3 regions of the Actinomadura sp. NPDC049382 genome follow, and region 2 is predicted to be linked to each of the others. Evidence: riboswitches for the same ligand, from Rfam matches in the RefSeq annotation. Region 2 holds a riboswitch; each other region holds the start of a gene.

Region 1 (7,565 bases), on a different contig from region 2:
CGGTGACCGTCGTGCCGCCGGAGCGGGTGGCGGCGTACGCCTGTTCCAGGACGGGGACGACGCCCGTCGTGTCGATGACCTTCTCCGCGCCGCCGGACGTCAGGTCGCGCAGAGCTTCCGTGGCGTCCGGGCCGCCCGGAACCGGGTGGGCGCCGAGCGAGGCGGCGAGGTCGAGTTTGTCCTGGACGAGGTCGACCGCGTAGACCGTCGCGGCGCCGGCGGCCTTGGCGGCGAGGACGGCGGAGAGGCCGACGCCGCCGAGGCCGAAGACGGCGACGGTGTCGCCGGGGGTGACGGCCGCGCTGTAGAGGGCGGCGCCGGCGCCGGTCAGGACGGCGCAGCCGAAGAGGGCCGCGATGTCGAACGGCAGGTCCGGGTCGATCTTCACGGCGGAGCGGGACGACACGACGGTGTACTCGGAGAACGCGGAGACGCCCAGGTGGTGGTTGGGGCGGGTGCCGTCCGCGGCGACGAAGCGCCTGCCGCCGCCGAGGAGGGTGCCCGCGCCGTTGGCCTGCGCGCCGGGGCCGCAGAGGGCGGGGCGCCCGCCGACGCAGCGGTCGCAGTGGCCGCAGGCCGGGACGAACGCGAGGACGACGTGGTCGCCGGGCGCGAACTCGGTTCCGGTGCCCGTCTCGACCACCTCGCCGGCGGCCTCGTGGCCGAGGGCCATCGGGAGCGGCCGGGGGCGGGAGCCGTTGATGACCGAGAGGTCGGAGTGGCACAGGCCCGCGGCGCCGATCCGGACGAGGAGTTCGCCGGGGCCCGGCGGGTCGAGGCGCAGGTCGGCGATATCCAGGGGGCGGGAGTCGGCATAGGGGGCGGGGCGTCCGGACTCGACGAGGACGGCGGCGCGGGTCTCGGTCATGCGAGCAGCTTCTCCATCTCGGTGCGGACGGGGCCGGTGATCTCGACCGGGCGGCGGGTGCCGCGGTCGACGAAGACGTGCACGAAGTGCCCCTCGGCGATGAGGGCGCCGTCGGACGTGCGGAACATGCCGACCTCCCAGCGGACGCTGGAGCGGCCCAGCTTGCCGATGCGGAGCCCCACCTTGATCGTGTCGGGGAACGCGACCTCGGCCTTGTACTCGCAGTGCGATTCGACGCACAGGCCGATGGCGGCGGACGTCACCGGGTCGAAACCGGCCGTCCGGATCATCCACTCGTTGATGACGGTGTCCATGAGCGAGTAGTGGACGACGTTGTTGACGTGCCCGTAGACGTCGTTGTCCTTCCACCGCGTGGGGACGTTCTCCCAATGCTGGTACTCGCCGGTCATGGAGGGCAGCCTATGGTCGCCCCAAGAGCGGTATGGCATCGGGCCAAGGGAACGGTGACCGTGCCTAGCGGCGGGTGGGCGGGGCGGTGCGTCCGCCCAATGGGGAAGCGGCGTTCACCAGGCCGCGAGGAAAGGTTCTGAGCACGATCCCGGCCAGGTGAACGCCGCCCCCTGAGCGGCGCCGCGTCCGGCGCCGCCGTCTTCTAGGACGCGCGGGCGGCGTCGAAGCGCGCTTTCACGTCCGTCCAGTTCACGAGGGTCCAGAGCTTTTCGACGTAGTCGGGGCGGACGTTGCGGTACTGCAGGTAGTACGCGTGCTCCCAGGCGTCGAAGACCAGTAGCGGGGTGGTGTTCATGCCGACGTTCCCGTGGTGGTCGTAGACCTGCTCCACGATGAGGCGGCGGCCGAGCGGCTCCCACGCCAGGACGCCCCAGCCCGAGCCCTGGACCGTGGACGTCGCCGTGGTGAGCTGCTTCTGGAACGCCTCGAACGTCCCGAAATGCTCGTTGATGGCGGCGGCCAGTTCGCCGTCGGGGCGGTCGCCGCCGTCCGGTGACAGGTTGTCCCAGAAGATCGAGTGCAGGACGTGCCCGGACAGGTTGAAGGCGAACGTCTTCTCCAGGCCGACCAGGCCGCCGTACTGCTCCTTGTCCCGCGCCTCGGCGAGCCTCTCCAGCGTGTCGTTGGCGCCCTTCACGTAGGCGGCGTGGTGCTTGGCGTGGTGGAGCTCAAGGATCTCGCCCGTGATCGCGGGCTCCAGGGCTGCGTAGTCGTAGGGCAGGTCGGGAAGCGTGTAGTCGGCCATACGGCCACTATTGCAAACGACTTGCAGTTACGTCCAGCATGCAAGAAGAGGCGTCGGACGTCCCGTCACGGCGACGGCCCGCCCTCGGTGAGGACGGGCCGTACCGTGTCAGTGGCGGCGGCCGCCGCGGAATCGGGCGAGCAGGCGGCGTGCCTTGGCCTGCGTGCGCGGATCGCGGGCGTAGTGCTCGGCCCTCGCTCGCATCTTCCGGCCCTGCGGGCCGCTGAGATATCTCTTGATCCGGTCGACGACGGAAGGCATGGGCGTCCTCCTCGGCCTAGGGTCTCTGCTCAACGAGTGCCCGCCCGCATTAGTTCAGAACGCCTCGTCGAGCGCGACGCTCCCCTCGACGCCGATCTGGTAGGCCGAAACCCGCCGCTCGAAGAAGTTGGACAGCTCCTGGACGTCCTGCAGCTCCATGAACGCGAACGGGTTCGCGGTGCCGTAGCGGGCCGGGAGCCCGAGCCGGACGAGCCGCTGGTCCGCGACGTATTCGAGGTAGGCGCGCATGTCGCCGGCGCTCATGCCGGGCAGGCCGTCGCCGCACAGGTCGCGGGCGAAGGCCAGTTCCGCCTGGACGGCCTCGTCCAGCATCGCGGTGACCTGCGCGGTCAGCTCGGCGTCGAACAGTTCCGGTTCTTCGGCCCGGACGGTGTCGACCACGGAGAACGCGAACTCCATGTGCATGCTCTCGTCCCGGAAGACCCAGTTGGTGCCGGACGCGAGGCCGTTCAGCAGCCCGCGCGAGCGCAGCCAGTACACGTAGGCGAAGGCGCCGTAGAAGAACAGCCCCTCGATGCAGGCCGCGAAGCAGATCAGGTTGAGCAGGAACGTGCGGCGGTCGGCGGCGGTGCGGAGCTCGTCCAGGGCGCCGAGCGAGTCGATCCAGCGGAAGCAGAACTCCGCCTTCGCCCGGATGGACGGGATGTGCTCGATCGCCGCGAACGCCCGCGCGCGCTCGTCCTGATCGGGCAGGTAGGTGTCCAGAAGGGTCAGGTAGAACTGTACGTGGACGGCCTCCTCATATAGCTGCCGCGACAGGTAGAGCCGGGCCTCCGGGGCGTTCACGTGCTTGTAGAGGTTCAGCACCAGGTTGTTCGCCACGATCGAGTCGCCGGTGGCGAAGAACGCGACGAGCCGGTTCACCAGGTGCAGTTCGGCGGGCGTGAGCCGCTCCAGGTCGGCCATGTCGGACGCGAGGTCGACCTCCTCCACCGTCCACGTGTTGCGGATCGCGGCCCGGTACCGCTCGTAGAAGTCGGGGTAGCGCATGGGCCGCAGGGTCAGGTCCATGCCGGGGTCGAGCAGCATTATTGGCACGCCTCGCAGGTCTCGGGGTTCTCCAGGGAGCACACGGCCGCAGCCGTGGCGACGGTCGTCTGCGCGATGCGCGTCGCCGGACGGGAGCGCAGGTAGTAGGTGGTCTTCAGCCCGCTGCGCCACGCGTACGCGTACATCGAGGAGAGCTTGCCGATCGTCGGCGTCTCCATGAACAGGTTCAGCGACTGCGACTGGTCGATGTACGGGGTGCGGGCGGCGGCGAGGTCGATGAGCGCCTTCTGCGGCAGTTCCCAGGCCGTCCGGTAACGGGCGCGGGTCTCGTCGGGGAGGTCGACGAGACCCTGCACGGAGCCGTTCGCGCGCTTGATCGCCTCGCGGACGGCCGGCGTCCACAGCCCGAGCGCCTTCAGCTCGGCCACCAGGTAGCCGTTGATCTGCAGGAACTCGCCGGACAGCGTCTCGCGCTTGAACAGGTTGGACACCTGCGGCTCGACGCACTCGTAGCAGCCCGCGATGGACGCGATCGTCGCAGTCGGCGCGATGGCGATCAGCAGCGAGTTGCGGAGCCCGACCGCCGCGACGCGCTCGCGGAGCGCGGCCCACTCGGCGGGACGGGTCGGCGCGGCGTCCGGGAAGTGGTCCAGGTGGAGCCGGCCGCGCGCGGTGCGGGTCATGCCGTAGGCGGGCAGCGGCCCGTGCGCGGCGGCGAGGTCGGCGGACGCGCCATAGGCGGCCAGCGCGATCTCCTCGGCGATGCGCGTCGACAGCGCGCGGGCCTCGTCGGAGTCGAACGGCAGGCGCAGCGTGAAGAACACGTCCGCGAGACCCATCACGCCGAGCCCGACCGGACGCCACTTGCGGTTGGCCTTCTCCGCCTCGGGCGTGGGGTAGAAGCCCCTGTCGATGGTGCGGTCCAAGAAGCGGACGGCGGTGCGGACGGTCGAACGAAGCCGCTCCCAGTCGACTCCGGCGGACGTCACGTGCGCGGCCAGATTCACCGACCCGAGGTTGCAGACGGCGGCCTCGCCGTCGCTCGTCACCTCAAGGATCTCCGTGCAGAGGTTGGAGAGGTGGACGGTCTGGCCGGGCTCGGCGGTCTGGTTGCAGGCGCGGTTGGCGGCGTCCTTGAACGTCATCCACCCGTTGCCCGTCTCCGCGAGGGTGCGCATCATCCGCCCGTACAGCTTGCGGGCCGGGACCCGCCGGACGAACCGCCCGTCCCGCTCCGCCGCCCGGTACGCCTCGTCGAACTCGTCCCCCCAGAGGTCGGCCAGCTCGGGGACCTCCTTCGGGTCGAACAGCGACCACGGCGCGTCGTCCTCGACGCGGCGCATGAACTCGTCCGGGATCCAGTTGGCGAGGTTCAGGTTGTGGGTGCGGCGCGCGTCCTCGCCCGTGTTGTCGCGCAGTTCGAGGAACTCCTCGACGTCGGCGTGCCACGGCTCCAGGTACACGCAGGCCGCGCCCTTGCGGCGGCCGCCCTGGTTGACGGCGGCGACGGACGAGTCCAGCGTGCGCAGCCACGGGACGATGCCGTTGGAGTGCCCGTTCGTGCCGCGGATCAGCGAGCCCCGGGACCGCACCTTCGTCCACGAGATCCCGATGCCGCCCGCGTACTTGCTGAGCCGCGCGACCTGCCCGTACCGCTCGTAGATCGCCTCCAGCTCGTCGCGCGGCGAGTCGAGCAGGAAGCACGACGACAGCTGCGGGCGGCGAGCGGCCGAGTTGAACAGCGTCGGCGAGCTCGGCAGGTACGACAGCGTGCTGAGCAGGCCGTACAGTTCCGCCGCCTCGTCCACGGTGTCGGCGAGCCCGCACGCCACGCGCAGCAGGAAGTGCTGCGGACGCTCCAGGACGAGCCGGGAACGCGGATGCCTCAGCAGGTACCGGTCGTAGAGGGTGCGGAGCCCGAAGTACTCGAACCGGTCGTCGGCGCCGTCGTCGACGAGCGCGTCGAGGAAGGCGGCGTGGGCGGCGACGAACGCGGCCGGGCCGTCCGCGAGCAGGCCCTCCCGGTGCGCGGCGGCGACCGACTCGGCGAACGCGGTGACGCCGGCGGACGCCGCCTCGTCCCGGATCCGGGCGCCGAGCAGCCGCGCGGCGACCTTGGAGTAGCCGGGTTCGGCGGCCACCAGGGCGGCGGCCTCGGTGATGGCGAGGTCCCGCAGCGCCGCCGCGTCCAGCCCGTCGCCGGACCGGACGGCGGCGAGCACGCGCGCCGCCGCCACGTCCGGTATCCCGGCGCAGGCGGCCTCGACCTCCGCGGCGATGCCCTCCCCGGCGGGCGGCGCGGCGGCCGGCGCCCGGCCCCCGTGCGACGCCGGTGCCCTGTGCAACGCCTGTGTCACGTGCTTCTCCCCTCGCAAGCCGCCTCGCGGAGGCATGCGAACGGGGCGCGGCATGCCGCGCTCCGCCCTCGGCCCACCCGCGAGGCCCGGACGTGTCGGCCCGGGGACGACCCCCAGGCCATTCGTGCGGGCAGGTCTTCGGACTCGCGGGCGGCGCACCTGTCAGGCACGTCCTACTGACCGTCGCTTCCCAGGCCCGGTCGGGCCCAGTGCATGTGACGGCGGTCGTTCCCGCTCACCGCTGCGGGGCAGTCCCGGATTCACACCGGGTTCCCTCTTACGACGCCCCCGCCGCCGGGCGGCGGGGGCGTACCAGCACGGGGTTGAACCCTACATCTTGTTGACGATCAATGCGCAACCCCAAGATGTTGGGCGCGTCGGTGCGGGTTCCCGGGGTCGGCTGCACGCTCCCGGAGGGGGGTGGCACGATGGGGGCGTCATGTCGGAGCGTTCCCCGCAGCCCCTGTTCCGCGCCGCACGCGCGGTGGTGTTCGCCACCGTGTGCGTCGCGCTGGCGGTGCTCGGACACGTCCTCGCAGGCGGGGCAGCGGTCCCGCTCTGGGCCGGGACGGCGGGGTTCGGCGCGGTCGTCGGCGTGACGCTGATGCTGGCGGGCCATGAGCGCTCGCTCGGCACGATCCTGGGCGGGCTCCTCGGCGGGCAGTTCGCGCTGCACACGCTGTTCACGGCCGCCGCAGCTCCGGCCGCACACCCCGTGCCCGCCATGGCGGACCACACCCCGGCGATGCACGCCGCCATGACCGACGCGGCGATGACCGACGCGGCCGCGATGCCCGACCTCGCCGCCGTGCCCGCCGCGCACGGCGGCAACGGCCTGGCCATGACGCTCGCGCACTGCGTCGCCGCGCTCGTCGCCGCCTGGTGGCTGCGGCGCGGCGAACGGTCCGTGTGGACGATGGCCCGCCGGGTCGCCGCCGCCGCCGACCGTCCCGTCCGGCTGCTCCTCGCCCTGCTCACCATCGAACCGGCCGTGCCGCAGCGGCCGGTCGTCCCCGCCCCGGCGCCGGCCGCCGTCCCCGCCGCCGACCGCGCGCTGCGGCACCAGGTGGTCCGGCGGGGTCCCCCGTTCCGTTCGAGGGCGCTCGCGCACATCTGACGCGCGCGCCGTACGTCACCGGACGCCGATCCGCGGCGCATCCGGCCCTTCCCGTACGACTCGAACGGAGTTCCCCCATGTCCTTCAGCGTGCCCGCGCGCCGCGCCGGCGCCCTCGTCTCCCTCACCGCGCTCTCGGTGCTCGGGGCGGCCACGGCCGCGTCCGCGCACGTCACCGCCAACCCGAAGAGCGCCGAGCAGGGCTCCTACGCCAAGGTCTCGTTCCGGGTGCCGAACGAGCGCGACAACGCCGCCACGACCAAGGTCGTCGTGCACCTGCCGGCCGACCACCCGCTCGCGTCGGTGTCCGTCCGGCCCACGCCCGGCTGGACGGTGAAGGCGGAGAAGTCCACGCTGCCGAAGCCGATCCAGACCCACGGCGGCGAGCTGACCGAGGCCGTCACCACGATCACCTGGTCGGGCGGCAAGATTGAGGCCGGTCAGTTCGAGGAGTTCGACGTCTCCATGGGGCCGCTTCCGACCGACACCGACCAGCTGATGTTCAAGGCCGACCAGACGTACTCCAACGGCGAGGTCGTCAAGTGGGAGGAGGCGCCGGCCGAGGGCGCCGCCGAACCGGAGCACCCGGCGCCGACGCTCCAGCTCACCCCGAAGGGGTCCGCCGCCGCGGTCGGCCTGACCACGGAGAAGAAGCCCGCCGCCGAGGCCGCGGCCTCGTCCGACGACGGGACGGCACGCCTCCTCGGCGGCATCGGCATCGCGGTCGGCGCCGTCG
Region 2 (7,565 bases):
GCGAGCTGCTGTGGGACGTCGGCGCCGGGTCGGGCAGCGTCGCGATCGAGTGGGCGCGGGCGCACCCGTCCTGCGCGGCCGTCGCGGTCGAGAGCCGTCCCGAGCGGGTGGAGCGGATCGGCCGCAACGCCAAGGCCCTCGGCGTGCCGGGCGTCCGCGTCGTGGAGGGCCGCGCCCCGGAGGCCCTCGACGGCCTCCCGCGACCGGACGCGGTGTTCATCGGCGGCGGCCTCACCACCCCCGGCCTGCTGGACCGCTGCTGGGACGCGCTCCAGCCCGGCGGCCGCCTCGTCGCCAACGCCGTCACCCTCGAATCGGAGGTGAAGGTGGCCGAGTACCGCCGCACCCACGGCGGGGAGCTGGTCCGCCTCGGCGTGGAGCGCGCCGCGCCGCTCGGCGGGTTCACCGGCTGGCGCCCCGCGATGCCCGTCACCGTCTGGACGGCCCGGAAGGACACCCTGTGACCGTGTACTTCGTCGGCGCCGGCCCCGGCGCCGCCGACCTCATCACCGTGCGCGGCCTGCGGGTGCTGGAGTCGGCGCTGGTGTGCCTGTACGCGGGGTCGCTGGTGCCGCGCGAGCTGCTGGACGCGTGCCCGCCCGGCGCCCGCCGCGTCGACACCGCGAACCTGACCCTCGACGAGATCACCGCCGAGCTGACCGCCGCGCACCGCGCCGGCCTGGACGTCGCCCGGCTGCACTCCGGCGACCCGTCGGTGTTCAGCGCGGTCGCCGAGCAGATGCGGCGGCTCGACGCGGCGGGCGTGCCGTACGAGGTCGTCCCCGGCGTCCCGGCGTTCGCGGCGGCGGCGGCCTCGCTCGGGCGGGAGCTGACCGTCCCCGGCGTCGGGCAGACCGTCATCCTGACCCGCACCGCCGTGCGCGCCACCCCGATGCCGCCCGGCGAGGACCTCGCGACCCTCGGCGCGAGCGGCGCCACGATGGTGCTGCACCTCGCCGTCCAGCGCATCGACGAGGTCGCGGCCGAGCTGCGGCCGCACTACGGCGCGGACTGCCCGGTCGCGGTCGTCGCCCGCGCCAGCCGCGCGGACGAGCTGGTGCTGCGCGGCACCCTCGCCGACATCGCGGGGCTGGTCCGGGAGGCCGGGGTGAAGCGCACCGCCGTGATCGTGGTCGGCCGGGTGCTGACCGCGTCGGCGTTCCCCGACAGCCACCTCTACAGCGCGGGCCGGGACCGGGCGTGCGGCGCGTCCTGATCCTCGGCGGCACCGCCGAGGCCCGCGCCCTCGCCGCCGCGCTGGCGGACGCGCGCCCGGACGTCCGTGTCGTGTCGTCCCTCGCCGGGCGCGTCACCGACCCGCGCCTGCCGGTGGGGGAGGTGCACGTCGGCGGGTTCGGCGGCGCCGAAGGGCTCGCCGCCTGGCTCCGCGACCACCGGACCGACCGCCTCGTGGACGCCACGCACCCGTTCGCGGAGCGGATGAGCGCCTCCGCCGCGCGGGCGTCCCGGCTGACCGGCGTGCCGCTGCTCGCGCTGCGCCGCCCCGGCTGGACGGAAGGGGACGGCGACGACTGGCACCGCGTCCCGTCCCTGCCGGCCGCCGCCGAGGCCCTGCCCGCAGGAGCCCGCGCGTTCCTCACCACGGGCCGCCGCAGCATCCCGGTGTTCGCCGCCCGCGCCGACGCGTGGTTCCTCGCCCGGTCGGTGGACCCGCCGGAGCCGCCCGTCCCGTCCAACGTGGAGGTCCTGCTCGCGCGCGGCCCCTACACCGTGGACGGCGAGCGCGCGCTGATCGGCGCCCACCGCCTGACCGTGCTGGTCACCAAGGACAGCGGCGGCGCCATGACCCGCGCGAAGCTCACCGCCGCCCGAGACGCGGGCATCCCGGTCGTCATGGTCGACCGGCCGCCGCCCCCCGAAGGCGTCCGGACGACCCACGACGTGGCGGCGGCCGCCGCCTGGGCTCAGGGGTAGCGGCGCGGCGTGTAGACCACGCCCTTGTCGGTGACCCGCGTGGTGGACGACCCCACGATGACCAGGCAGCGCATGTCGACCCGCTCCGGGTCGAGCTTGCCGAGCGTCGTCACCGCCACGCTCTCCTCGGGGCCGCCGACGTCGCGTCCGATCACCACCGGCGTCTCGGGGGAGCGGTGCTCCAGCAGCAGGTCCCGCGCCGCCGGGAGCTGGTGCCTGCGCCGACTGGACGACGGGTTGTAGAGCGCCACGACCAGGTCGGCCGCGGCCGCCGCGGACAGCCGCCGCGCGATCGCGTCCCACGGTTTGAGGATGTCCGACAGCGACAGCACGCAGAAGTCGTGGCCGAGCGGCGCGCCCGCCCGCGCCGCGACGGCCTGCGCCGCCGTCAGCCCCGGCACGACCTGCACCGGCACGTCCGCGAACGCGTCGTCGGCCGCCGCCTCCAGCACCGCCGCCGCCATCGCGAACACGCCCGGGTCGCCGGACGAGACGACGGCGACGCGCGCCCCGTCCCGCGCGAGCGCCAGCGCGTGCCGGGCCCGGTCGGCCTCCACCCGGTTCCCGGACGCGTGCCGCCGCTGCCGCGGGTTCGGCGGCACCCGGTCCAGGTAGGGGCCGTAGCCGACGAGGTCGGTCGCGGACGCGAGTACGTCCTGCGCCTCCGGGGTGAGCCAGGCCCGTCCCGCCGGGCCGAGCCCGACCACCCACACCCCGCCGGGGCCCTCCGGCCGGGCCGGGGGCGGCGCCTCGAACGACCGCTCCGCCGGGCTCGTCAGCAGGGCGAGCGACATGTACGGGACGTCCGCCGGGTCGACCTCGGCGAGCGGCGCGACCCGCTGCCGGCCGGTGGACGCCCGCTCGACGTACCAGGCGTCGCCGAGCCGGCCCGCGTCCTCGAAAGCCTGCCTGACCTTGGGGAACGTCCGGCCGAGCTTGAGCACGGCCGCCGCGTCCGCCGCGCGCAGCCGCTCGGCCAGCTCGTCGCCGGGCAGCGTCCCCGGCAGGACGGTCAGCGTCTCCTCCCGCTCCGCCAGCGGACGCCCGGCCGCCGCCGACGCCGCGCTCACCGACGTCACGCCGGGCACCACCTCGGCCGGGTAGTGCGGAGCGAGCCGCTTGTGCAGGTGCATGTAGGACCCGTAGAACAGCGGGTCGCCCTCGCTCAGCACCACGACCGTCCGGCCCGCGTCGAGGTGCGCGGCGAGGCGGGCGGCGCAGTCGGCGTAGAAGTCGTCGAGCGCGCCCTGGTAGCCGCCCGGATGGGCGGTCGTCTCCGTCGTCACCGGGTAGACGAGCTGCTCCTCGATCCGGCCGTCCCGCAGGTAGGGTTCGGCCGCCGACCGGGCGATGCTGCGGCCGTGCCGCGCGCAGTGGAAGGCGACCACGTCCGCCTCGCCGATCAGCCGCGCCGCCTTCACCGTGACCAGCTCCGGATCGCCGGGGCCGACGCCCACGCCGAACAGCCGTCCCGCCATCACTCCGCCTCACTGGCGATGGCGTTGACCGCCGCCGCCGTCATCGCGCTGCCGCCGCGCCGCCCGCGCACCACCAGGTGGTCGAGCCCGCTCGCGGCGAGCGCCTCCTTCGACTCGGCCGCGCCGATGAACCCGACCGGGATCCCGAGCACCGCCGCCGGACGCCCCGCGCCCGCCGCCACCAGCTCCAGCAGCCGGAACAGCGCGGTCGGCGCGTTGCCGATCGCCACGACCGACCCCTCCAGCCGGTCCAGCCACAGGTCGAGCGCCGCCGCGCTGCGCGTGGTGCCGAGCCGCTCCGCCAGCGCGGGCACCTCCGGCTCGCCCAGCGCGCACACCACGTCGTTGCCCGCCGGCAGCCGCGCGCGCGTGATACCGGACGCGACCATCCGCGCGTCGCACAGGACCGGCGCGCCGTCGAGCAGCGCCGCCCGCGCCCGCGCCACCACCCCCGGCGACCAGCCCAGATCCCGGACGAGGTCGGTCATCCCGCAGGCGTGGATCATCCGCACCGCGACCCGCGCGACGTCGTCCGGCAGGCCCGACAGGTCGGCCTCCGCGCGGATCGTCGCGAAGGACCGCCGGTAGATCTCGGCGCCGTCCCGGACGTACTCCATCACCGCTGCTCCTCAAGCATGTTCAGCACGACTCAGCCGTTCTCAGCCGACTCGGCCGTTCTCAACACGACGGGACCGCGGGGCGTCCCGCAGTGCCGCTCGCATCCCGTCCAGTGGACGGGCGTCTCGGGTGCGCGCTCCAGCCCGGCGACCCACCGCCGCGCCGCGCCCAGCACATCGCCGCGCGACTTCGCGCAGCCGGGGCTCCCGGTGCAGGCCGTGACGCCGACCCACGGCGACGCGGCGTCGACCGCGAAACCCGCCTCAGCCAGCACCGCCGCGACCTCTCCGGCCTCGCCGGAGGCCAGGTCCCGCAGCACGGCGCTCCGCCACGGCGTGATCCGCACGCTGCCGGAGACCCCGGCGAGCGCCTCGGCCTGCGCGCCCGACATCCGCCCGAGCGGCGGCACGACCTCCAGCGCGACGAGCCCGTCCCGCTGCCGGACGACCCCGGCGTGCGGCGGCCGGGGCTCAGGAGGCGCGCCGGGCTCTTCCGCGCTCGCGCCGAGCCGCCCGGCGATGAGCCGCGCGCCGTCCGGCACCTCCGCCACCCGCCACGCGTCCCCCCGGACGTCGAGGAATCCCTCCGCAGCCGCGACCAGCAGCGCGACCGCGTCACCGGCCGGAAGGGAGACCCGCGTCCCGGCGATGTGGAGGCCGTCCGGCGCGTAGGTCAGGTCGGCGTCCAGGCCGGCGGCGTCGCCGGTGCCGTCGTCCAGCGCGAACAGGAAGCGGCCCGGCAGACCGGCCAGCCGCGGGTTCGCGCACAGCGCCCGGTCGAGGGCCGTGACCAGCGGATCCGTCACCAGCACACCGCGCGGGCCGCGCCCGCCGAGCGGGGACGCGACGATGTTGCGCACCCGCTCGTGGGACGGCGACGGCAGCAGCCCCGCCGCCTCCAGGCGCGCCGCGAGCGCCGCCGGATCGCGGACGCCGCGCAGCTGCGCGTTGCCGCGCGAGGTGAGTTCGATCACGTCGCGGCCCAGCTCGCGGGCGGCGGCGCCGAGCACTCCGAGCTGCGCGGACGACACCGCGCCGCCCGGCACCCGGACGCGCGCCAGCGATCCGTCGGCGGCGTCGTGGGTGCGCAGCGCACCGGGGCACGCGTCGGCGTGCGGTCTGGCAATCGGCACGGGGAGGATGTTAACCACACTTTGCGGGCGGGCCGCGCTGCCGTACTCTTCTCCCCAGGCGATGGCAATGGGAGGAAGCCGGTGTGAATCCGGCGCGGTCCCGCCACTGTGACCGGGGAGCGAACCCCGCTTGAGGCCACTGTCCGCACGGACGGGAAGGCCGGGGCGAGCATCGATCCGGGAGCCAGGAGACTCCTGCCGTCGCGACACCCGCTACCGGGGCGAGGACCCCAGGGGAGGAACGGCCGTGTCCGCTGGCACCGTGCTGCTGCTGTCGACGTCCGACACCGATCTGCTGAGCGCCCGCGCGTCCGGCGCCGACTACCGCCTCGGCAATCCCGCCCGGCTCACCGCCGCCGACCTGCCCGGCCTGACCGAGGGCGCCGACCTCGTCGTGGTCCGGCTGCTCGGCGGCCGGCGCGCCTGGGAGGACGGGCTCGACGCGCTGCTCGCCGGCCCCCGCCCGGTCGTCGTCCTCGGCGGCGAGCAGGCCCCCGACGCCGAGCTGATGGAGCTGTCCCGGCTCAGCGGCGGGGTCGCCGGCGGCGTGTGCGCCGAAGCCCACGCCTACCTCGCGCACGGCGGGCCCGCCAACCTCGCCGAGCTGCACGCGTTCCTCACCGACACCCTGCTGCTGACCGGGCGCGGGTTCGCGCCCGCGGCCGCCACGCCGACGTGGGGACGGCTCGAACGCGAGCCCCGCACCACCGAGGGCCCCGTCGTCGGCGTGCTCTACTACCGCGCCCACCACATGGCCGGGAACACCGCGTTCGCCGAGGCGCTGTGCGCGGCCGTCGAGGACGCGGGCGGGCAGGCCATGCCCGTCTTCTGCTCGTCCCTGCGCACCGCCGAACCCGAGCTGCTCGACACCCTCCGCCGGGCGGACGTGCTGGTCGTGACCGTCCTCGCGGCGGGCGGGTCCAAGCCCGCGACCGCCGGGGCCGGCGGCGACGACGAGGCGTGGGACGTCGGCGCCCTCGCCGCGCTCGACGTCCCGATCCTGCAGGGCCTGTGCCTCACCACGAGCCGCGCCGACTGGGAGGCGAGCGACGACGGGCTGTCCCCGCTGGACGCCGCGTCGCAGGTCGCGATCCCCGAGTTCGACGGCCGCATCATCACCGTCCCGTTCTCGTTCAAGGAGATCGACGAGGACGGCCTCACCGTCTACCGGGCCGACCCGGAGCGGGCCGCGCGCGTCGCCGGGATCGCCGTCCGGCACGGCCGCCTGCGGCACACCCCGCCCCCCGAGCGCCGCGTCGCCGTGATGCTGTCGGCGTACCCGACCAAGCACTCGCGCGTCGGGAACGCCGTCGGGCTCGACACCCCGGCGAGCACCGTCCGGCTGCTGGCCCGCCTCCGCGACGCGGGCCACGACCTCGGCGAGGGCTTCCCCGGCGTCGGCGACTCCGCGGACGGCTCCGCCGGCGACCTGGACGGCGACGCGCTGATCCACGCGCTCATCGCCGCCGGCGGCCAGGACGAGGACTGGCTCACCGAGGAGCAGCTCGCGGGCAACCCGGTCCGCATCTCCGCCGCGTCCTACGAGCGCTGGTACCGGACGCTCCCCGAGGAGCTGCGCGGCGAGATGGAGCTGCACTGGGGGCCGCCGCCCGGGCAGCTGTTCGTCCAGGACGGCGACATCGTCCTCGCCGCGCTCCGCGCCGGGAACGTCGTCGTCATGGTGCAGCCGCCGCGCGGCTTCGGGCAGAACCCCATCGCGATCTACCACGACCCCGACCTGCCGCCCAGCCACCACTACCTGGCCGCCTACCGGTGGCTGTCGGACGAGTTCGGCGCGCACGCGATCGTCCACGTCGGCAAGCACGGCAACCTGGAATGGCTGCCGGGCAAGGCGGCGGGCATGTCGGCGTCGTGCGGCACCGACGCCGCGCTCGGCGACGTCCCGCTGATCTACCCGTTCCTCGTCAACGACCCGGGGGAGGGGACGCAGGCCAAGCGCCGCGCGCACGCCGTCCTCGTCGACCACCTGGTCCCGCCGATGGCCCGCGCCGAGACCTACGGCGACATCGCCCGCCTCGAACAGCTGCTGGACGAGCACGCGACGATCGCCGCGATGGACCCGGCGAAGCTGCCCGCGATCCGCGCCCAGATCTGGACGCTGATCCAGGCCGCGAAGCTCGACCACGACCTCGGCCTGGACGACCGCCCGCACGACACCGAGTTCGACGACTTCCTCCTGCACGTGGACGGCTGGCTGTGCGAGGTGAAGGACGCGCAGATCCGCGACGGCCTCCACGTCCTCGGGCAGGCCCCGCGGGGCGCGGCCCGCGTCGACCTGGTGCTGGCGATGCTGCGCGCCCGGCAGATGTGGTCGGGACGGGAGACGCTGCCCGGCCTGCGCGAGGCGCTCGGCCTGACCGAGGACGGCACCGAGGCCCTCA
Region 3 (7,565 bases), on a different contig from region 2:
GCACCACGCTGACCAACAAGAACGCGACGAGCATGCTCAACAACGCCTGCGGACTGCCCTTCGCGGAGCCGTTCAAGCTCTACAAGCTCTACGCCCGAGCGGCGGCCTTCCCGCTACAACTCCCGTAACACCTCAAAGAGACCGACCCCAGGAGCCGCCGGGCCATCGCCCGGCGGCGACGGGGCGTGGCCTGCCGTCGCGGTGCTTCTTCCCACCGGGCAAGACTGCGTCCCCTGCTTGAATGCATATACGTGTTCATTTGAAGTGGAGGTGGGCGTGCGGCCGCTGCAGCCGGGGGATCCCGCATGGGTCGGCCAGTACCAGATCCTCGCCCGGCTCGGTGCGGGCGGGATGGGGGTCGTCTATCTCGCCCGGTCGCCGGGCGCCCGGCTGGCCGCGCTCAAGCTCATCCGGCGGGAGTTCGCCGAAGGCTCGGCCTTCCGGGAGCGGTTTCGCCGCGAGATCGCCGCGGCGAGCAAGGTGAGCGGGCTCTACACGGCCCCGGTGCTGGACTCCGACGCCGACGCGCCGCAGCCCTGGTTCGCCGCCGGCTACGTCCCCGCGCCCACGCTGGGCGAGGCCGTCGCGAGCGTCGGGACGCTGCCGGAGTCCGCCGTCCGGACGCTGGGCGCGGGACTGGCGGAAGCGCTGCAGGCGATCCACGGGGTCGGCCTGGTGCACCGCGATCTCAAGCCCGGCAACATCCTGCTGGCCGAGGACGGCCCGAAGATCATCGACTTCGGGATCGCCAAGGCCGCGGACGCGACGCAGCTCACCGGCACGGGCGCCATGATCGGCACGCTGGCCTACATGGCTCCCGAGCAGATCGCCGAAGGCAAGGACGCCGGGCCCGCGGCGGACGTGTTCTCGCTGGCGGGTGTGCTGGTCTACGCGGCCACGGGTGCCAAACCGTTCGGCGAGCGGGACCCGGCCACGGTGCTCTACGAGGTCATGTACGAAGAGCCGTGCCTCGACGGCGTCCCCGCGTCACTGCGGGACTTGCTCGCCGCCTGCCTGGCCAAGGAGCCGGCCGGACGTCCCACGCTGGAGTCCGTGCTCGCCGCGCTGACCCCCGCCGATCCCCGGGCGTTGAACTCACCCGCGCTGCGCCGCGAGGTGGCGGTCAGGGAGGCCGAGGCGACCAGGGTGGCGTCGGAGCCGGTCACGGCACCCCCACCGACACCGCGGGTCGATGACACGGAGGCGGGCAAGGCCGGACGGCGCCGGTTCCTGGGACTGGCCGCCGCCGTCGCCGTGGCCGGCATCGGCGCGGGGGCGGCGGGCTGGGCGGTGACCCGCGGAGGCTCCGAGCCCGCCAAGCCCGCTCCCCGCGCGACCGCCCTCGCCACGGCGCCCCCGCCCGCGTGGACGTTCACCCCGCCTCGGCCCGTCAGCGGGACGTCGATGGTGCTGCTGGCGGGCGGCGTCGTGCTGTGGGGCGGCGAACAGGAGATGTACGGGGTGGATGCCGGCTCGGGGCGGCAGCTGTGGACGAAGGACAAGGCCAACGCCGTGTATTCGGACGACGTCGCCCCCGGATCGGCGTTCGTCGTCCTCGGCGGCGTGGTCGGCGACATTGAGGACCAGTTGATCACTCTGATCGACGCCCCGACCGGCAGGACCACGAACCTCCCCACGCCCGCCGGCGTCGTCCCCTCTTCCGTCATCGGCGTGGTCGGCGACACGATCCTCGTGCGTTCGCGGACGGACGTATGGGCGCTCGACCTGACCAGCGGCAAGATCCGGTGGGATCTCTCCACTGACGGGTCGTTCTCCGGAGCCGTCGACCAGACCAGCCTCTACCTCAGCACTGACCCTTCCCTCACCGCCCTCGACGCCGTCACCGGCCGCAAGCGCTGGGTCCACACCTGGCCCAGGAGCGGCGGCACCCGGGACGGGTCAAGCCTGGACATCGCGGTCGCCGGTGGACGATTGTTCGGCAACTTCGGCGATACCGTCCAGGCGGTCGACACCGCCACCGGAAGGCCCGTGTGGTCGCGAAACACCGACGTGCAATTCGACACCGTCATTCCCGCAGGCGCTAACGCGATCTTCAAGGAAGAGGTCCTCCACGCCTACGACCAGGCGACCGGCGACACCCGATGGACGCTGGTCGGTCCGGAACCGTTCAACAACGACCCGGGACACATCGCCGCGACCGGCGACCTCATCGCGACCGCCTTCAGCGACCCGTCAGGCCCGTCCAAGGGCATCTTGGTCGCCGGGGCCGACGGCCGAGCACTGTGGTCGCACTGGGGGCCGTCGGAGACACAGCGCGGTTGGGAAGTCGCGGTGTCCGGTTCGTCGGTCTTCGCGACCGACCACAAGCGGCTCTACCGCTTCCCGGTGACGCGGTGACGGCGGCGGCGCTGGAGCCCGGCGATCCCGATCGCATCGGGCGGTACCGCCTGCTGCGGCGCCTGGGCGAGGGCGGCATGGGGGTGGTCTACCTGGGCGCGTCCCCGGCGGGACGGGCGGTGGCCATCAAGGTCGTGCGGCCCGAGCTTGCCGGAGACCATGATTTCCGTGCCAGGTTCCGAAGCGAGGTCGAGGCCGCCCAGAAGGTCAGCGGCGCGTTCACCAGCCCGGTCGTCGAGGCGGAACCCGACGGCACCGTCCCGTGGCTGGCGATCGCGTACGTCAACGGCCTCAGCCTGAAGGAGACGATCGAGCGGTACGGGCCCATGCCCGAGCCGCTGCTGCGCACCCTGGGCGCCGGACTGGGCGAGGCCCTGATCGCGATCCACGCGGCGGGACTGCTGCACCGCGACCTCAAACCGGCCAACATCCTGCTCGCCAAGGACGGCCCCAAGGTCATCGACTTCGGCATCAGCAAGGCCGCCGACACCGCCACGCTCACCGCGGAGGGCCAGTTCATCGGCTCCCCCGGCTACATGTCCCCCGAGCAGATCCGCGGAACGCGGCTCACACCGGCCGCCGACGTGTTCGCCTACGGCGCCGTGCTGGCCTTCGCCGCCACCGGCCGCCCGCCGTTCGGCAAGGGCGCGGTCCCCACGATCATCCATAGGACCCTGCACGAAGAACCCGACCTGCGCGGCGTACCGGCCTCCCTGGCACAGCTGGTGACCGCCTGCCTCAGCCGGGACCCCGACCGGCGTCCGCCCGCGAAGCTGCTGCCGACGCTGCTGGCCGCCCAACCGGCCACGGCCGGCTGGCTCCCCGGCGACATGGGCGAGGAGCTGCGGCAGCGGGAGGACACCCTCGTCCTGGACCTGCGGACGCTCGCCAGGGCCCACACCCGGCGACGGCTGCTGATCGGCGGGGCCGCCGCCGCTGGACTGGCCGTCATCGGCGGCGGAACCGCCGCGGCACTGGCCGCGACCCAGGACGGGAAGGGGCATCGTCTCTCCCCGCCGAAGTTGCTGTGGCGAACCGCGATCGACGACGAGGACGACGTCACCCTCGACGTCCTTTCCCGCTCCATCATCTCGTCCGCCGACAGGGTCTTCGAGGACGAGGTCCGCTGCTACTCGCTGGCCACCGGACGGCAGATCTGGACCCGAGGCAACCAGACGCTCATCGGCCCGACGCTCATCTACACGATGGCCGGCTCCCGCATGGTCGCCATGGACGAGTCCCAGACGGTCAAGTGGACCTACAACGCACCCACGAAATACCGGTTCCCCGAACTCATGGTGTCGGCCGACAGGCTGCTGGCTCTGAGCGGGGATCGAACGATCACCGGCCTGGACCCCACCACCGGCCGCCGCCTCTGGATCCGCCAATGGCCGCAGGCGTCGTCCACCATCCTCCACGGCATCCAGGGACGCACCCTCCTCGGCCAGACGGCCAAGGAGAAAGGCGAGAACCAGTACCACGCACTCGACATCACCACGGGCGCCGTCCGATGGTCCAAGCCGCGCGAGACGATGCTCATGGTGCCGGGCGACGGTGACCTGATCTTCAGCAGTTCCTCCCACACCACTCTCGACGCGTTGTCGGTCGACACCGGCCAGAAGGTCTGGAGCGCCGACCTTCCCAACGCCGCAAAGGACCCGGACAACAAGGACGCGCTCTCCCTCAACGCGACCGTGGCCAATGGACTGGTCTACATGAACGGGCCGACCATCTACGCCTTGGACGCGGCCACCGGCCGACAGCGGTGGACCTACACGCCGGCCTCACCCGGCGGCCACGCCTTCCTACTCGACGGAAGACGCGCCTACATCCTGGACAGCCCGCATCTGGTCGCCCTCGATGCCCGCACAGGCAAGCGTCTCTGGTCCGTCAACACCCCCGCGTCCAAGACCGTCCCACTGATCGCCGCCGGCGGGCTGATCTGCACCGGCGTGGCAGGCACCACGAACTCGGGACTCTATGCGTGGGACGCCATGACCGGCGAAATCATCTGGAACTACCCCATGACAACCCCCGCCTCTACCGAGCAATGGGAATTCAGCACCAACGGCCGCATCCTCGCCGCCGCACACGGCAACGCACTCCTCGCCTTTCGCCTCGTCTGAACTAATGGCGGCCCAAGAGGCGAGTCAAACACCACCACAGTCGCAACGCCCCGCCCACACTGTGGCCCACCCTGCTTCGATGACAGGTGTCCATCCCGAACGGCGACCGCATGTGATCAAATGATGGCATGAACGCGATCTGGGGAAGCGTCGTCGCCGTGGTGGGCACACTGCTAGGCGTGCTGGTCTCTGCCATGACTCAGCGATGGAACTCCACCCGTTCCGAGCGCCTCACACGAGAGCGGCAGCTATGGGAGGAACAACTCACCGCGTTCAGCAGCTTCGCCGGCGCGCTCGTCGACTATCGCCGCGCCGAGTACGACCGTGCCCACAGAAGTTTGGACGCACCTGATTCCACTGCCCATCAGAACGCTCGCGAAGAATCCTATCGCGCACGCGCAACAGCCCAGCAGGAATTGTTCCGCGTTCAACTTCTGTCCGACAGTACTGGGCTGTTCCAATTGGCGGAGCAGGCTTTCGTCGCCACCGAGGAGATTCACGAAGCAGCCACCAAAGAAGAAGTGAAAAACAACGGCGAGCGGGCAAAGCAGGCACTCGCCGTCTTCGTTGAAGAGGCAGGCGGCCTGGTCCGCAGACCACATTGGCCGTCGGCCGGTGTGCAGGGCTAGACTCGTTGTGCGGATGGTTCACCCGCGCCCTGGCGGTGCGGGTGTCGCAAGAGGGAACCCGGTGAGAATCCGGGACTGCCCCGCAGCGGTGAGCGGGAACGACCGCCGTCATAGGCACTGGGCCCACGGTCTGGGAAGCGACGGCCAGTAGGACGCCCTACTCTGGTAGGAGCGACGCCCGCGAGTCCGAAGACCTGCCTCCGCCCGCGCGCCGGCCGGTGCGCGGTGGTCTGCGGCCTCGTGGGAGGGTCGGCGGCCGGCGCACACGCATGCATGGCGTGGGTCCGTCCCCTTCCGCAGCGCCGCCCGTGGCACAGCGAGGGAAGCCGCCATGAGAACCACGATCCTCGGATATCCCCGTATCGGGGCGAACCGTGAACTGAAGTCCGCCACCGAGGACTACTGGGCCGGACGCATCGACGCCTCCGCCCTGGAGAAGGCCGCCGCGGACCTGCGCGGCTCCGTGTGGAGGGAACTGCACGACGCGGGCCTGGACATGGTCCCGTCCAACACGTTCTCGTACTACGACCAGGTTCTCGACACCAGCGTGCTGGTCGACGCGGTACCCGACCGCTACCGGCACCTGGACGGGCTGGACCGGTACTTCGCCATGGCGCGCGGCGTCCAGGACGTCCCGGCGCTGGAGATGACCAAGTGGTTCGACACCAACTACCACTACATCGTCCCCGAACTCGGTCCGGACACCCGGTTCCGGCTGGCCGAGGGCGCCGACGCCAAGCCGCTGGCGGAGTATCGGCAGGCCAGGGCGCTGGCCATCGAGACGCGGCCGGTGCTCGTCGGCCCCCTCACGTACCTGCTGCTCGCCAAGTCCGCTCCGGGGGCGCCCGCGGGGTTCCGTCCGCTCGACCTGCTCGACGGGCTGGTGGACGTGTACGCGGAGCTGCTGGAGAGGCTGGCCGGGGCCGGCACCGATTGGGTGCAGTTGGACGAGCCCGTCCTGGTCGGTGACCGGACCGACGAGGAACTCGCCGCGCTCGAACGCGCCTACGCGCGGCTGGGCGGGCTGCCGGCCAGGCCGCGCCTGCTCGTCGCCACCTACTTCGGCACCGTCGGCGCCGACGCGCTGCGCGTTCTCGGCGGCACCCGCGTGGAGGCCGTCGGCCTCGACCTCGTCGCCGGGCCGCGCAACGTGGACGTGCTCGCCTCGATCGGCGGACTGCCGCGCAAGACCGTCGTCGCGGGCGTGGTGGACGGCCGCAACGTCTGGCGCGCCGACCCGCACCGCGCCAAGGCCGCCTACGCGGTGCTGCTGGGCCTGGCCGACCAGGTGATCGTGAGCACCTCCTGCTCACTGCAGCACGTCCCGATCGACCTGGACGCCGAGACCGGCCTCGATCCGGCGGTGCGGGAACGGCTGGCGTTCGCGCGGCAGAAGGTCGCCGAGGTCGTCGCACTCGGCGAGGCGCTGCGCCTGGAGAAGCCTCCCGCCGACGCTCGGACGCAGGCTCCTTCGCCGGACGTCGACGACGGCGTCCGGGCCCGCGTGGCCACGCTCGCCGACGCTCGCCGCGGTGGCCGCGCCACCCGGTTCACCGCCCAGCGGGACGCGCTGAAGCTGCCCGAGCTGGCGACGACCACGATCGGCTCCTTCCCGCAGACCTCCGCCATCCGCAAGGTCCGCGCCGACCACCGGGCGGGCCGTATCACCGACGACGCCTACGAAGCGGCGATGCGGGACGAGATCGCCCGGGTCATCGCGCTGCAGGAGGACCTCGGCCTCGACGTGCTCGTCCACGGCGAACCCGAACGCAACGACATGGTCCAGTACTTCGCCGAGCGGCTCGACGGCTACGCCGCCACCGAGCACGGATGGGTGCAGTCCTACGGCTCCCGGTACGTGCGGCCGCCGATCCTGCACGGCGACGTCGCCCGTCCCCGGCCGATGACCGTCGCATGGGCCGCCTACGCACAGTCGCTGACGGACAAGCCGGTCAAGGGCATGCTGACCGGCCCGGTCACCATGCTCGCCTGGTCGTTCGTCCGCGACGACCAGCCGCTCGCCGACACCGCCCGCCAGGTCGCCCTCGCGCTGCGCGACGAGATCGCCGATCTGGAGGCGGCCGCCATCCGGATCGTCCAGGTCGACGAACCCGCGCTGCGGGAACTGCTGCCCCTGCGCCGGGCCGACCACGCCGCCTACCTCCGCTGGGCCGTCGCCGCGTTCCGGCTGGCCACCTCAGGCGCCGCCGACACCACCCAGGTCCACACCCACATGTGCTACTCCGAGTTCGGCGAGATCATCGACGCGATCGGTGATCTGGACGCCGACGTCACCAGCGTCGAGGCCGCCCGCTCGCACATGGAACTGGTCGCCGACCTGCGCGCCGCCGGCTACGCCAACGGCATCGGCCCCGGCGTCTACGACATCCACTCTCCGCGCGTCCCGGCCGTCGAGGAGATCGAGGCGAACCTGCGCCGCGCGCTGCAGGCC

The links. Region 2 has a riboswitch for cobalamin ahead of cobN (cobaltochelatase subunit CobN). Riboswitches for the same ligand answer to the same signal wherever they lie in the genome.
Region 1: it holds a riboswitch for cobalamin, as region 2 does, so the genes downstream of both, AB0K34_RS10485 (ribonucleoside-diphosphate reductase subunit alpha) here and cobN (cobaltochelatase subunit CobN) in region 2, are expected to answer to the same signal.
Region 3: it holds a riboswitch for cobalamin, as region 2 does, so the genes downstream of both, metE (5-methyltetrahydropteroyltriglutamate--homocysteine S-methyltransferase) here and cobN (cobaltochelatase subunit CobN) in region 2, are expected to answer to the same signal.

Annotation. Positions count from the first base shown of each region.
Region 1 covers NZ_JBFARO010000011.1:125,946-133,510, forward strand. The annotation lists gene AB0K34_RS10460 (zinc-dependent alcohol dehydrogenase family protein) at 1-868, opposite strand, end outside; gene AB0K34_RS10465 (thioesterase family protein) at 865-1,278, opposite strand; gene AB0K34_RS10470 (superoxide dismutase) at 1,482-2,084, opposite strand; gene AB0K34_RS10475 (hypothetical protein) at 2,193-2,345, opposite strand; gene AB0K34_RS10480 (ribonucleotide-diphosphate reductase subunit beta) at 2,400-3,395, opposite strand; gene AB0K34_RS10485 (ribonucleoside-diphosphate reductase subunit alpha) at 3,395-5,713, opposite strand; cobalamin riboswitch at 5,846-5,993, opposite strand; gene AB0K34_RS10490 (hypothetical protein) at 6,153-6,830, shown strand; gene AB0K34_RS10495 (YcnI family protein) at 6,908-7,565, shown strand, end outside.
Region 2 covers NZ_JBFARO010000059.1:12,669-20,233, forward strand. The annotation lists gene cbiE (precorrin-6y C5,15-methyltransferase (decarboxylating) subunit CbiE) at 1-464, shown strand, start outside; gene cobM (precorrin-4 C(11)-methyltransferase) at 461-1,216, shown strand; gene AB0K34_RS28335 (cobalt-precorrin-6A reductase) at 1,201-1,935, shown strand; gene AB0K34_RS28340 (precorrin-2 C(20)-methyltransferase) at 1,926-3,413, opposite strand; gene AB0K34_RS28345 (precorrin-8X methylmutase) at 3,413-4,033, opposite strand; gene AB0K34_RS28350 (precorrin-3B synthase) at 4,063-5,163, opposite strand; cobalamin riboswitch at 5,235-5,358, shown strand; gene cobN (cobaltochelatase subunit CobN) at 5,411-7,565, shown strand, end outside.
Region 3 covers NZ_JBFARO010000047.1:254-7,818, reverse strand. The annotation lists gene AB0K34_RS25360 (right-handed parallel beta-helix repeat-containing protein) at 1-128, shown strand, start outside; gene AB0K34_RS25355 (PQQ-binding-like beta-propeller repeat protein) at 277-2,358, shown strand; gene AB0K34_RS25350 (serine/threonine-protein kinase) at 2,355-4,484, shown strand; gene AB0K34_RS25345 (hypothetical protein) at 4,613-5,113, shown strand; cobalamin riboswitch at 5,111-5,330, shown strand; gene metE (5-methyltetrahydropteroyltriglutamate--homocysteine S-methyltransferase) at 5,445-7,565, shown strand, end outside.